4 regions of the Pseudomonas mercuritolerans genome follow, and region 4 is predicted to be linked to each of the others. Evidence: predicted binding sites of a transcription regulator. Region 4 holds the regulator's gene; each other region holds the start of a gene.

What was found. Region 4 encodes sigma-54, which starts transcription at its own class of promoters, with help from an activator protein. Its sites were predicted from a motif close to ANTGGCATNNANNTTGCTNT; they were not measured.
Region 1: flhA (flagellar biosynthesis protein FlhA) is a predicted target of sigma-54. The motif match lies at 1,307-1,326, and genes of this name have one in related genera.
Region 2: ND528_RS04495 (flagellar hook-length control protein FliK) is a predicted target of sigma-54. The motif match lies at 1,340-1,359, and genes of this name have one in related genera.
Region 3: glnK (P-II family nitrogen regulator) is a predicted target of sigma-54. The motif match lies at 1,685-1,704, and genes of this name have one in related genera.

Annotation. Positions count from the first base shown of each region.
Region 1 is NZ_JAMSHA010000001.1:948,242-951,418, forward strand. It holds gene flhA (flagellar biosynthesis protein FlhA) at 1-1,247, opposite strand, end outside; gene ND528_RS04435 (DUF6124 family protein) at 1,869-2,228, shown strand; gene ND528_RS04440 (hypothetical protein) at 2,501-3,177, shown strand, end outside.
Region 2 is NZ_JAMSHA010000001.1:960,291-963,467, forward strand. It holds gene ND528_RS04495 (flagellar hook-length control protein FliK) at 1-1,302, opposite strand, end outside; gene ND528_RS04500 (Hpt domain-containing protein) at 1,408-1,755, opposite strand; gene ND528_RS04505 (ATP-binding SpoIIE family protein phosphatase) at 1,786-3,177, opposite strand, start outside.
Region 3 is NZ_JAMSHA010000002.1:420,084-423,260, reverse strand. It holds gene ND528_RS06735 (N-acetyltransferase) at 415-960, opposite strand; gene ND528_RS06730 (accessory factor UbiK family protein) at 1,233-1,493, opposite strand; gene glnK (P-II family nitrogen regulator) at 1,888-2,226, shown strand; gene ND528_RS06720 (ammonium transporter) at 2,264-3,177, shown strand, end outside.
Region 4 is NZ_JAMSHA010000010.1:80,221-83,397, forward strand. It holds gene lptA (lipopolysaccharide transport periplasmic protein LptA) at 1-66, shown strand, start outside; gene lptB (LPS export ABC transporter ATP-binding protein) at 66-791, shown strand; gene ND528_RS24795 (RNA polymerase factor sigma-54) at 958-2,448, shown strand; gene hpf (ribosome hibernation-promoting factor, HPF/YfiA family) at 2,522-2,830, shown strand; gene ptsN (PTS IIA-like nitrogen regulatory protein PtsN) at 2,843-3,177, shown strand, end outside.

The DNA.
Region 1 (3,177 bases), on a different contig from region 4:
ATGTGCACGGTCGGCATCAAAAAGCCCAGATCCTGCGAGAGCTTCTTGCGCACGCCCTTGATCCGCGCGAGCAATTGCCCACCCTGATTGCGGTCCACCAGCGGAATCAGGCGATAGCCGACTTCCAGGCCGATCATGTCGATCGGCGTCACGTCGTCCCAGCCCAGCTCTTTGGTTTCCATGGCGCGGGCCGGCGACGGCAGCAGTTCCTGCTGACGCTTGACCTCTTCCAGCGCCACGACCTTGGCGACGTTCTGCTTCTTCCAGAACAGGTACGCGCCGCCCGCAGCCAGCGCCGCCATGCTCAGGAAAGAGAAGTGCGGCATGCCGGGCACCAGGCCCATCACCGCCATCAAACCAGCGGCCACGGCCAGCGCTTTCGGCGAGGCGAACATCTGGCGGTTGATCTGCTTGCCCATGTCTTCCGAGCCGGAAGCACGGGTCACCATGATCGCCGCTGCTGTAGATAACAACAGTGATGGCAATTGCGCCACTAAACCGTCACCGATGGTCAGCAAGGCGTAAACCTTGCCCGCATCGCCGAAGCTCATGCCGTGCTGGAAGATACCCACGGCCATGCCGCCGATAAGGTTGATGAACAGAATCAGCAGGCCGGCGATCGCGTCACCGCGGACGAACTTGCTGGCACCGTCCATCGAACCGTAGAACTCCGCTTCCTGGGCGACTTCCTGACGGCGCGACTTGGCTTGATTCTGGTCGATCAGGCCGGCGTTGAGGTCGGCGTCGATCGCCATTTGTTTGCCGGGCATCGCGTCGAGAGTGAAACGCGCGCTCACCTCGGAAATCCGCCCGGCACCCTTGGTCACCACGACGAAGTTGATGATCATGAGGATCGCGAAGACCACGATACCGACCACGTAGTTACCGCCGATCACCACCTCACCGAAGGCCTGAATCACCTTACCGGCGGCGGCGTGGCCGTCCTGACCGTGGAGCATCACCACTCGCGTCGAGGCCACGTTCAACGCCAGGCGCAGCAGCGTCGCCACCAACAGAATGGTCGGGAACACGGCGAAATCCAGCGGCCGCAGCGCATACACGCAGACCAGCAGGACGACGATGGACAGGGCAATGTTGAAGGTAAAGAACACGTCGAGCAGGAACGGCGGTACCGGCAACATCATCATCGCCAGCATGACCAGCAGCAACAACGGCACGCCCAGATTGCCTCGACTGAGGTCGGCAACGTTGGTACGTGCTGTATTGAATAACTGAGTGCGATCCACCGGTTTTCCCCGTTCCTTTAAAGCAAACTTTTGACGCCCCGAACGGACGCAGGGCGGCTATTGCAAGAAGCTTTCCAACTTTTGCCGGGGAATGAAATAGAGCGGTTTTACTTGGGATTATCGGCTGATTGGGTTGACCCCTTCGCGAGCAGGCTCGCTCCCACAGTTTGAAATGCATTCCCAATCGGACATTTGGAATACGGCCCCTGTGGGAGCGAGCCTGCTCGCGAAGAGGCCATCGAATGCCGCGCATTTTTTCGATTTAAACGAAGCTGTTTAAAAGACACCTTCAGACACGGTCTCAAGGCTACAAATCCTTGCGCCATTGCCTACAGCCAAGCCAGAATCCGCCGGCTTGTGCACCTGGGGGTCGAGTTTTATTGTGGTCCGGTCGCTGACGAATCAGCGATCGGGTTTAGCGACCCGGACCAACTCAGTGCATCAGCGATCGTGGCTTCGTTGCGGGATTTTTCGCCCGCAATAACGTTATGGCGGCTGTATGCGGGAGACCTTCGGGTCTACCGGGGTGCCTGAGACCGGTTCGCTAACCTGCGTACAGCTGCCACCTTCACTTGTTTAGCGACAGGGGGAAAGTGGCTCCATAACCTCAGGAGCTTCACCATGATCAAACCAACACCCAACCCGCCCGAATCCGACCCCACCTCCCCCTACGAATCCCTCGACTCAAAAAAACTCCACCAAGCCGCCGACCGCGCCCTCGACCACTACCTCTGCCCACCCGGCTCCACCCCACCGCCCTTCAGCCCCCGCGCCATGTACGCCGTCACCGCCGACACCAAAAACGAAGACCTGCTGGCCAACGCCTGCGAAACCCTCGCCTCCGCCAAAACCATCGCCCAGGAATTCGCCGGACTGGTGAAACCATCGCAGCGCCGAACGCTGATGGGGATTGCGCAGCTGATCATGCTCGGAGAATTGGCGGTGAATCGGGTGCTGGATAATCTGGAATTGCCGCAGTAGCTCGGCCCCATGATCGTTCCCACGCTCCGGCGTGGGAATGCAGCCCGGGACGCTCCGCGTCCCATCCGGTGCCGAACGTTTGGTGTCCAATCGAGGCATCCGTTGCTGCCCGGACATAATCAAATGTAGGAGCTTTCGAACGCTGCGATCTTTTGTTTTTGTCGTTTCCGGAAGTGACCATTCGTCGCGACTGTCAGATCTTACAGGTGTGCGATTTTCAATTTAACGCTCTCATCAACCCTGCAGATATCAACCGCGCAGGAGCATCACCGATGAGCCAATCCACCCAACCGGACAACACCGTTCTGGCGCTAGCGCCCCCAATCGTCAACGGTCGCACCGTGCCAGTAGAAGGCGCAATGATTGGCCTTTCCATAGTGGCCTACGATCTGGTCACCGACGGCGAAGGCGCCATTGTATTTGCGGATCCGCCCTTGTCAGGCACCATGGATCCTAATGACGTAATGGAGCTATGGCTCGAGGCGGAATCGGCGGTACTGGACAGTGAAACCATTGTCGATCCTGATAAGCGCACCACCTTGCGCATCCCGAGGGGTCGATTGCATCCGGACCGGATAAACGAGCTGTACTACACCGTCAGACGCGGCAGCGACAATATCGGCACCTCCACAACACTGACGATCCACTACAACCGCATTCGTCCCGGCCTGAAGGATCGATACGACGCACCCGGCGGCCACTCAGAACTCGAATTGCTGCTACCCGACGTGATCAAGAACGGGGTCGGCCCAGACTTCGTCAGCGCCGAGGTGTGCGTCGAGTACCCGTATTGCCGGGCGCACGACGTCATCACGCTGAAGTGCAACGGTGACTTTCTCGAACCAAAACCCAGAGTCCTTCCGACCCAGGCGCCCCTATTCCCCGGCTCCGAGGCTCCCATCAAAATCTGTTTCACCGTCACCCGCGCGTTTCTCGACAAGGCGAAACG
Region 2 (3,177 bases), on a different contig from region 4:
AGTAGCCGGTGCCAATTCCTCATCCGCCGAATCCAGGCGGCCACCAGCAGCGCTGGTCCGGCCACTGTGGCCCTGCTGCGCCTGTTCCTGGCCTTGCTGCCCCTGCCAGCCACGGTTCTGGTCGGCAACGTTGACGTCGACCTGGCCCATGCCCTGCTGGTTGAACATGTCGCGCAGGCGGTGCATCTGGCTGTCGAGCGCTTCACGCACGCTCGGGTGCGCGCTCATGAAGGTGACCTGGGTCTGCTGATCGGGAACCATGTTCACGCGGATATCCAGGCGCCCCAGCTCCGCCGGCTGCAACTGAATGTCGGCGGCCTTCAGATTGACGCTGGAGAGGTACATGACGCGGTTGACCACTTCTTCGGTCCAGCCGCTCTGGTGCATGGCGATCGGCTGATTCACCGGCAGCGCATTGGCGGTTTTCGGCGTAGCGGCCTGGGTCAGGGCCGCCAGACGGTTGGCGAAGTCGTCGACGCGGGTGTCGCTGGTCGCGGTTTTGAGATCTTTGAGTCCATCATCGATCAAACCACTGAAGGCTTTTTCGCCGCCTTGGCTGGTGCTGTCCTTATCGGCCTGCACGTCGAGCATGCTGGCCATACCGGCGGCGAAGTTCTGGGCGGCGGTCAATTCGCCGTCAGCCTGAGCTTGAGCAGGCGTGGCTTTCGGCTGTGCTTGGCTGGACGCGGAAATATGCCCGCCCTGCTCCATCGCCATGCGCACGGCCGGCAGGGAATCGAGCGGGTCGGCTGTCGGATCAAATTCGCTGTCGGTGGCCGCCGGATCTTTGACCATCCCCGACACGACCGCCAATGCAGGCGTTTCGGTTTCCGGCTGGGCTGGCGTGGCGACTGCCGGGGCCTGCACCACAGGCGCTGGCACCAGTGGCTGGACGACTTGCGCCAAGGCCGGATCAAGCGCCGGGTCTACAGGCGCGGCATCGGCCACAGGGGTTTGTACGGTTTCAGCGGTGTCATCGGCAGTCGCTGTCGCGTCGTCGCTCGCAGGCGCTTTGTCAGCAGGCAACGCTTTGCCGCTATCGGCAATTGCTGGCTCGGGCGCGGCAGACTGATCTTTGCCGATATCCTTTTTGCCGCTGCTGTCCGCGACCTTGTCGCGTGCCGGTTTGACTGAGTTATCGGCAGTCACGACAGGCTTGGCCGGCGCCTGATCGGCGAACACTTTAGCGAAGCTGGAAGCCTTGTCCCCGGCGTCTGCGGCCATTGCCGACGATTTGGCAGAGGCGGCTTGCGCCTTGGCCTGGGCGGCGGTCTGAAGAAGAATGTTGGGGGTCGCAGGCATGACACGGTCTCCGCTGCACTGGGATCGTAGGTACAGTTGAGCAAGATGACTGCAAGTGCCGGGCCAGTTTGGCCAGACACTTGCGAAAAGCGCCGGATGGCAGCTTCAGTGGATGTGGGCGTGGTGCTTTTCGCTTTCGTACACCGGGCGTACTTCGGCAAATTCGGAATGGATATCGGCCACCAGTTGAGCAAGCGCTTCCGGACTTTTGTCCTTGGCATTCGACTCAAGGTCCTGGCACAACTCGGCCAGTCGAACCGCGCCCATATTGCTGGCGCTGCCCTTGAAGCTATGGGCTACATCGGAAAGCGCTTTGGCGCTGGTGCTGTCCTGCAACTCGTGCAGGCGGCTTTGCGAATCTGCCAGAAAAGTCTCCAGCAATTCCGTATAGCCGTCCTCCATCACCTCGCGCAAAGTATCGAGGACTTCGCGATCTACATGTGGGTCTGTCACTTGCTCACTCCTTGATCAAGAATGGGCGGATTATGCCTCAATCTCCCAGAAAAACTCCACGCTGGCACTGCGACCCTGGTCTGACCAACTGGCGTTGCGCCCCAGTTGCCGGACCAGCCCGATGCCGCGTCCCGACAAGCGGACGTTATCCACGGGCCGTTCCATGACCCGCGCTACATCAAACCCATTGCCGCTGTCCTCGACGCGAATGACCAGTCGCCCGCCCTCGCCTTGCGGCTGGACCTGCAAATGCACGCGCACGAAACCGTCTTGCAGCGCCTCCAGCCGCGCCGCGCGCATTTCATAGTAGCGGGCGAAACCTGCCGCATCGCGTTTGAGGCTCGAGTCCAGCCCAAGCACGCCATGCTCCAGCGCATTGGAATACAACTCGGCGAGCACGCTGTACAGCGCCCCGCTTTGCGCGCGCAAGCCATGCACCTCAAGCAGCAACTGCAAGAGGAACGGCAACGGATTGAAACGCCTGAGCGTGGTGCCGCGAAACTCGAAACTGGCCGACCAGTTCAGCGGGCACGACTGGCCGCTGTCGGAATAAACCGGTGCCGCGCCGTGGGTCTGCGCCGACTCAAGCAGACTGACCTCGACCATGCTCACATCATCACGGGCCTGTCCGCGAAAATCGCGCAGGGCCTGTTCGATATCCTCGAACAGCCGATCCGGCTCGCGGTTCGCCGCAAACACCTGCTGCAAGCGTTCGACGCCGAACAACTGGTCATTGGCATCGCAGGTATCGATCACCCCGTCCGATAACAGAAACACCCGATCATCGACGGCCATCGGATACACATCCGTACGGTCATCGAAGGCTTGCGCGCTGAGAATCCCCAGGGGCAAATGCCGCGCCGGCAACGGCACGCGTTCGCCACTGGCCATGCGGTGCAAGTAACCGTCGGGCATGCCGCCGTTCCACACCTCCACCGAACGGCTCTGGAAACTCAGACTGAGCAGCGTGGCGCAGCAGAACATGTCCACCGGCAGGATGCGCTTGAGCTTGGCGTTCATCTCGCGCAGGGTTTCGGCCAGGCCGTAGCCCTTGGCGGTCATCCCGTAAAACACTTCGGCCAACGGCATCGCCCCGACCGCCGCCGGCAAACCATGCCCGGTGAAATCGCCGAGCATGATGTGCATGTCACCGGCCGGCGTGTACGCCGCCAGCAACAAGTCACCGTTGAACAGCGCGTAAGGCGATTGCAGGTATCGGATGTTCGGCGCACTCAGGCAACCGGAATGCGCGACCTTGTCGAACACCGCTTTGGCCACTCGTTGTTCGTTGAGCAGATAGTCATGATGTTTTGCGATCAGATCGCGCTGCTGCAGGACAGTCGCCTGAAGGCGGCGCAAGCGATCCATCGCCTTGATTTTGGCGGCGAGTATCACTTGGTTGTACGGCTTCGCCAGAAAGTC
Region 3 (3,177 bases), on a different contig from region 4:
TGCAACTGCGCATTCGTCGGGACTGGGCACCAGTAAAAGCTCCCCCGCATTTTTGGCAGCAGAGAAAGCTGGTTTCTCTGAAGTAGTGACGACGGGCCGACTCGTCGGATTCTGAACCCATGGCGGCGAAGCCAAGAGCTAAAGAATCGCTGCGACTACTCCTCCAAACACAATAAAGGCGTCCTATGGACGCCTTTTTATTTTTGACTCAGGATCTTCTACCGGCCAGCGGGCCGCTTGGCTCAAGCTCTGGCCCACACGTAACAGCAACTTCAATAAATCGCCGTTGGTTGGCTGACATGTCCCCAGCCAACCGGAGTGCTTCGAGATGTAGTTCAACAATCTGAAGAAGCTTTTCCTTTCGCTTTTTTGGGCTCATACGCACCTCGTGCGATTGGGTTGTTGATTTCGATGTTATTGACCGTTCACAGAAATGACAAGCCGGTTGGTGTGGTCGAACTCGAACCCCAGTTTCCGGTAGTAAAAAACAACATTCGGATCAGGATCCTGGATCTCGATTTCTTTGCATCCTAGCGCTCGCGCATAGTGATCTGCGACAAGCAGAGCAATCGGCGCGATCCTGCCGCGAAGCGGGTGCGCGCTATCCGGATGCCCTTCCAACAAAACAATCTTTAAGCAGATAGAGCTTGCGCGCGGGGTCGCATAGCACATGCCGCAAAGAATCTGTTTGTACCATATCGCCAAATCCAGACCTTTCGCATCTTTACTTTTCCAGTCTGCAACGTCATCCCAAGGGAAAATTGTTGGCCCCTCCCAGAGAAAGTATTGCTTTATCGCTGCTGGGGTAATTGGCTCAAACTTGACCGCTGCTGCATCAATATTTGGGATTCTCGGGGCAATGTCCTTGAGAAAGAATTTGTAGGCGATCTTTCGCGAATTTGATCTGAATGTCTGGTTACGAAGATCCGTTGCTTTGCCTTTTCTTCTCATTGTTTTCATCTGTTTGGATCTGGTCGCAGAAGATAGCCAGCAGAGAGGGGGCAGCGAAATCAGACGTGGCGGACGCGTTTTGTAGGACGTTACTTCTGTGAGTGGAGGATTTCGGAGCAGGGTGGGGAACGAAGACACAAAAAGGTCATTTCAGTGGGGATTGTTGCAGGGCTGTGCATCAAAAGATCGCAGCCTGCGCTAATTCATACACATGAAGCTGAAGGTAGTGCCGACCTTCAGTCGCTAGCAGGCTAGCTGCTCCCACAGGGGATAGCAGCGGATTATTCCGCGGGCGGTGTCAGCTTCGCTTCCATCTCGGCGACTTTGGCTTCGAGGCTCTCAAGCCGTGCCCGCGTGCGAGCCAACACCACCATCTGGCTATCAAACTCTTCCCGGCTGACCAGATCGAGTTTGCTGAAGGCACTTTGCAGCAGCATTTTGAACTGGCTTTCGATTTCGGCTTTCGGCAGTGGCGTGTCGCCGCTGAACAGGCGGGAGGCGGTGCCGCTCAGGGCGTCGAGGAAGTCTTTGGGCGCGAGCATGGGGAATGTCCTGGAAACAATGGCCGGCAGTGTATCACGCAGTGTCTATAGTCAATCCCGTTGCACGGATGCACGCTTTTCGCGCAGGGGGACGGACGGTGGCGCACCGTTGTTGTGCGTATCGGCAAAAGCTTTTCTGCCCGAGCGCGTGCAACGCGGGCCAAGAGATTGAAATGCAGGGTTTTTGCCGAGCTGGCAAGGTTTCTGCTTAGTCACCCTCGACCCATGCACTGATGCAGTCGCTGTGACGAATGCAGTGCGGCAGACGAAGCGGGGAGTTTCGTCTGATGCGGTTAGCTGGCGTCAACGATGCGTTACAAAGCCAGGCACTGCGCTTAGACTTGAGACGGGTTTGTTTTCCTGGGGCAAGTCCACCAATTCGGGAGAGAGTTTCATGAAGCTAGTCACTGCCATCATCAAGCCGTTCAAGTTGGACGACGTGCGCGAGTCGCTGTCCGAAATCGGCGTGCAGGGCATTACCGTCACTGAAGTCAAAGGCTTCGGCCGGCAGAAGGGTCACACCGAGCTGTATCGCGGCGCGGAATATGTGGTCGATTTTCTGCCCAAGGTGAAAATCGACGTGGCCATCGACGACAAGGATCTGGATCGGGTTATCGAGGCGATAACCAAAGCGGCCAACACCGGCAAGATCGGTGACGGCAAGATCTTCGTGGTCAATCTGGAACAGGCGATCCGCATCCGTACCGGCGAAACCGATACCGACGCGATCTAAGCGCCGCCACAAACCCAACGCCCCAGGAGAAAACAATATGACTCTGCGTAAATTCGCAGGGCTAGGCGCCCTGTTGTCCATCGTAATGCCCGGCATCGCCATGGCGGCAGACGAAGTGGCAGCGCCAGTCCTCAATTCCGGCGACACCGCCTGGATGCTCACCTCGACAGCGCTCGTGCTGTTCATGACCATTCCCGGCCTGGCGCTGTTCTACGGCGGTATGGTTCGCTCGAAAAACATTCTTTCCGTGCTGATGCAGTGCTTCGCCATTACCGGTCTGATCAGCATCCTGTGGGTCATTTATGGCTACAGCATTGCCTTCGACACCACCGGCATGGAGCAGGGCGTCGTCAACTTCAATTCGTTCTTCGGCGGCATGGGCAAGGCGTTCCTCGCCGGTGTCACGCCTTCGAGTATTACCGGCCCGGCGGCGCTGTTCCCTGAGGCTGTGTTCATTACCTTTCAGATGACCTTCGCGATCATCACCCCGGCGCTGATCGTCGGTGCGTTCGCCGAGCGCATGAAGTTCTCCGCGATGCTGATCTTCATGGGCATCTGGTTCACGCTGGTTTATGCACCGATCGCGCACATGGTCTGGTCCGGTAACGGCGGCCTGATGTGGGACTGGGGCGTGCTCGACTTCGCTGGCGGCACCGTGGTGCACATCAACGCCGGTATCGCCGGTCTGGTCGCGTGCCTGGTGCTGGGCAAGCGCAAAGGCTTCCCGACCACACCAATGGCTCCGCATAACCTCGGCTACACGCTGATGGGCGCGGCGATGCTGTGGGTCGGCTGGTTCGGCTTCAACGCTGGTTCCGCTGCTGCCGCCAACGGCACTGCCGGTATGGCCATGCTGGTTACCCAGATCGCCACTGCCGCTGCGGCACTGGGCTGGATGTTTGCCGAGTGGGTCACCCACGGCAAGCCAAGCGCACTGGGTATTGCTTCGGG
Region 4 (3,177 bases):
GAATCGCGTCCGCGCATCGACATGGTGATCCAGCCGAAGAAGAAAACCGAAGAGAAATCCCAGTAATGGCAACTCTGAAAGCTCAGCACCTGGCCAAGGCCTATAAAAGCCGCCAGGTCGTGCGTGACGTCAGCCTGTCGATCGACAGCGGGCAGATCGTCGGCCTGCTCGGTCCGAACGGCGCCGGCAAGACGACCTGTTTCTACATGATCGTCGGCCTGGTGCAGGCGGATCAGGGCCGCGTGCTGATCGATGATCTGGACGTCAGCCATCAGCCGATGCACGGCCGCGCCAAGGCCGGTATCGGCTATCTGCCGCAAGAAGCGTCGATCTTCCGCAAACTGTCGGTCGCCGACAACATCATGGCGATCCTCGAGACCCGCCCGGAACTCGACAAGGCCGGCCGTCGCAAGGAGCTGGAAAGCCTGCTGCAGGAATTCCACATCAGCCACATCCGCGACAACCTCGGCATGAGCCTGTCCGGTGGTGAACGCCGCCGAGTGGAAATTGCTCGCGCGTTGGCCACTGCGCCGAAGTTCATCCTGCTCGACGAACCGTTCGCCGGTGTCGACCCGATCTCGGTCGGCGACATCAAGCAGATCATCCATCACCTCAAGGCCAAGGGCATCGGTGTGCTGATCACCGACCACAACGTCCGTGAGACGCTGGACATCTGCGAAACCGCTTACATCGTCAACGACGGTCAACTGATCGCTGAAGGCGATGCCGAAACCATCCTGGCCAACGATCTGGTCAAGGAAGTGTATCTGGGTCACGAGTTCCGCCTGTAAGCGCGACAGCGCTGTATCGATTCAAGGCGCATTTATCCGCTTTAATTGTTACAGCGCTCTAGGCAAACACTTCAGTTTCAGGCATATAATTTGCTTAAGTTTGGCGCTTCGGCGCCCTGTAGTGGATGGCGCAAAGCGCCGGCGAATAAGGTGTTAAGCCCCTGCCATGAAACCATCGCTAGTCTTGAGAATGGGCCAGCAGCTGACGATGACACCGCAGCTGCAACAGGCCATCCGCCTGCTCCAATTGTCGACCCTGGACCTGCAACAGGAGATCCAGGAGGCTCTGGAATCCAATCCGATGCTCGAACGCCAGGAAGAAGGCGACGACTTCGACAACGCCGATCCTCTGGCCGACAACGCCGAACAGAAGCCCGCCGAAATCCAGGAACCCTCCTACCAGGAAACCGCCCCGACGGTGGACAACCTCGAGGATGGCGAATGGAACGAGCGCATCCCCAACGAACTGCCGGTGGATACCGCCTGGGAAGACGTCTACCAGACCAGCGCGAGCAGCCTGCCCAGCAGCGATGACGACGAGTGGGATTTCACCACCCGCACCTCGGCCGGCGAGAGCCTGCAAAGCCATCTGCTCTGGCAACTGAACCTGGCGCCGATGTCCGACACCGATCGCCTGATCGCCGTGACCCTGATCGACTGCATCAACAATCAGGGCTATCTGGACGAAACACTCGAAGAAATTCTTGAGGCGTTCGATCCTGAACTGGACATCGAGCTCGACGAGATCGAAGCCGTCCTGCATCGCATCCAGCAATTCGAGCCCGCCGGTATCGGCGCCCGCAACCTCAGCGAATGCCTGCTCCTGCAACTGCGCCAGCTGCCCGCGAAGACGCCGTGGCTGACCGAGGCCAAGCGGCTGGTCGCCGATTACATCGACCTGCTGGGCAGCCGCGATTACAGCCAGCTAATGCGCCGGATGAAGCTCAAGGAAGACGAGCTGCGCCAGGTCATCGAGCTGGTACAGAGCCTCAATCCGCGTCCGGGCTCGCAGATCGAATCAACCGAAGCCGAATACGTCATTCCCGATGTGATCGTGCGCAAGGACAACGAGCGCTGGCTGGTCGAGCTGAACCAGGAATCGGTGCCACGCCTGCGCGTCAATGCCCAGTACGCCGGGTTTGTTAAGCGTGCCGACACCAGCGCCGACAACACCTTCATGCGCAACCAGTTGCAGGAAGCCCGCTGGTTCATCAAGAGCCTGCAGAGCCGCAACGAAACCCTGATGAAAGTGGCCACGCAGATCGTCGAACATCAGCGCGGCTTCCTCGAATACGGCGACGAAGCGATGAAGCCGTTGGTATTGCATGACATCGCCGAAGCGGTCGGCATGCACGAATCGACGATTTCCCGGGTGACCACACAGAAATTCATGCATACCCCGCGCGGTATTTATGAGCTGAAATACTTTTTCTCCAGCCACGTCAGCACCTCCGAAGGCGGCGAATGCTCGTCCACGGCGATCCGCGCGATCATCAAAAAACTGGTCGCAGCGGAAAATCAGAAAAAGCCGTTGAGTGACAGCAAGATCGCTGGTTTACTGGAGGCACAAGGCATTCAGGTGGCTCGCCGCACCGTCGCCAAGTACCGCGAATCCCTCGGAATCGCGCCTTCGAGCGAACGCAAGCGGTTGATGTAAGCCACGTTACAGCGTTCCAGTGGCAGGCTTTTCGGCCTGCCGCTTTATGCACTGGCAACGAAGGAGAAGCTGTATGCAAGTCAACATCAGTGGACACCAACTGGAAGTGACCCAACCTCTGCGTTCCTACATCGAGGAAAAACTCCAACGACTGGAGCGACATTTCGACAAGATCACCAACGTGCAAGTCACGATGTGCGTCGAAAAGCTGAAGCAGAAGATCGAAGCCACCTTGCATATCCCCGGCAGCGAAGTGGTCGCCAACGCAGAAGATACCGACATGTATGCTGCGATCGACTCACTCACCGACAAGCTGGATCGCCAACTCAAAAAGCATAAGGAAAAGACCCAGAGCCTCCTCCAGGGCGCGACCGGTCGTTAACCCCCCTATCCCATGATCCGACTTGAAACCATCCTGACCCCCGGCCGTTCCCAAGTGAACGCGCCGGGCGGCAGCAAGAAAAAAGCCCTCGAACATATTGCCAACCTGATCCACCGCGAAGTGCCGGATCTGGCGATGCAGGATGTCTTTGAGGCGTTGATCGCCCGTGAAAAACTCGGTTCTACCGGTTTTGGCAACGGCATCGCCATTCCTCACTGCCGCCTCAAGGGCTGCACGGCGCCTGTCAGTGCCCTGCTGCATCTTGAAGCGCCAATCGATTTCGACGCCATCGACGGCGCTCCGGTCGACCTGCTGTTCGTGCTGCTGGTCCCGGAAGCCGCGACCGA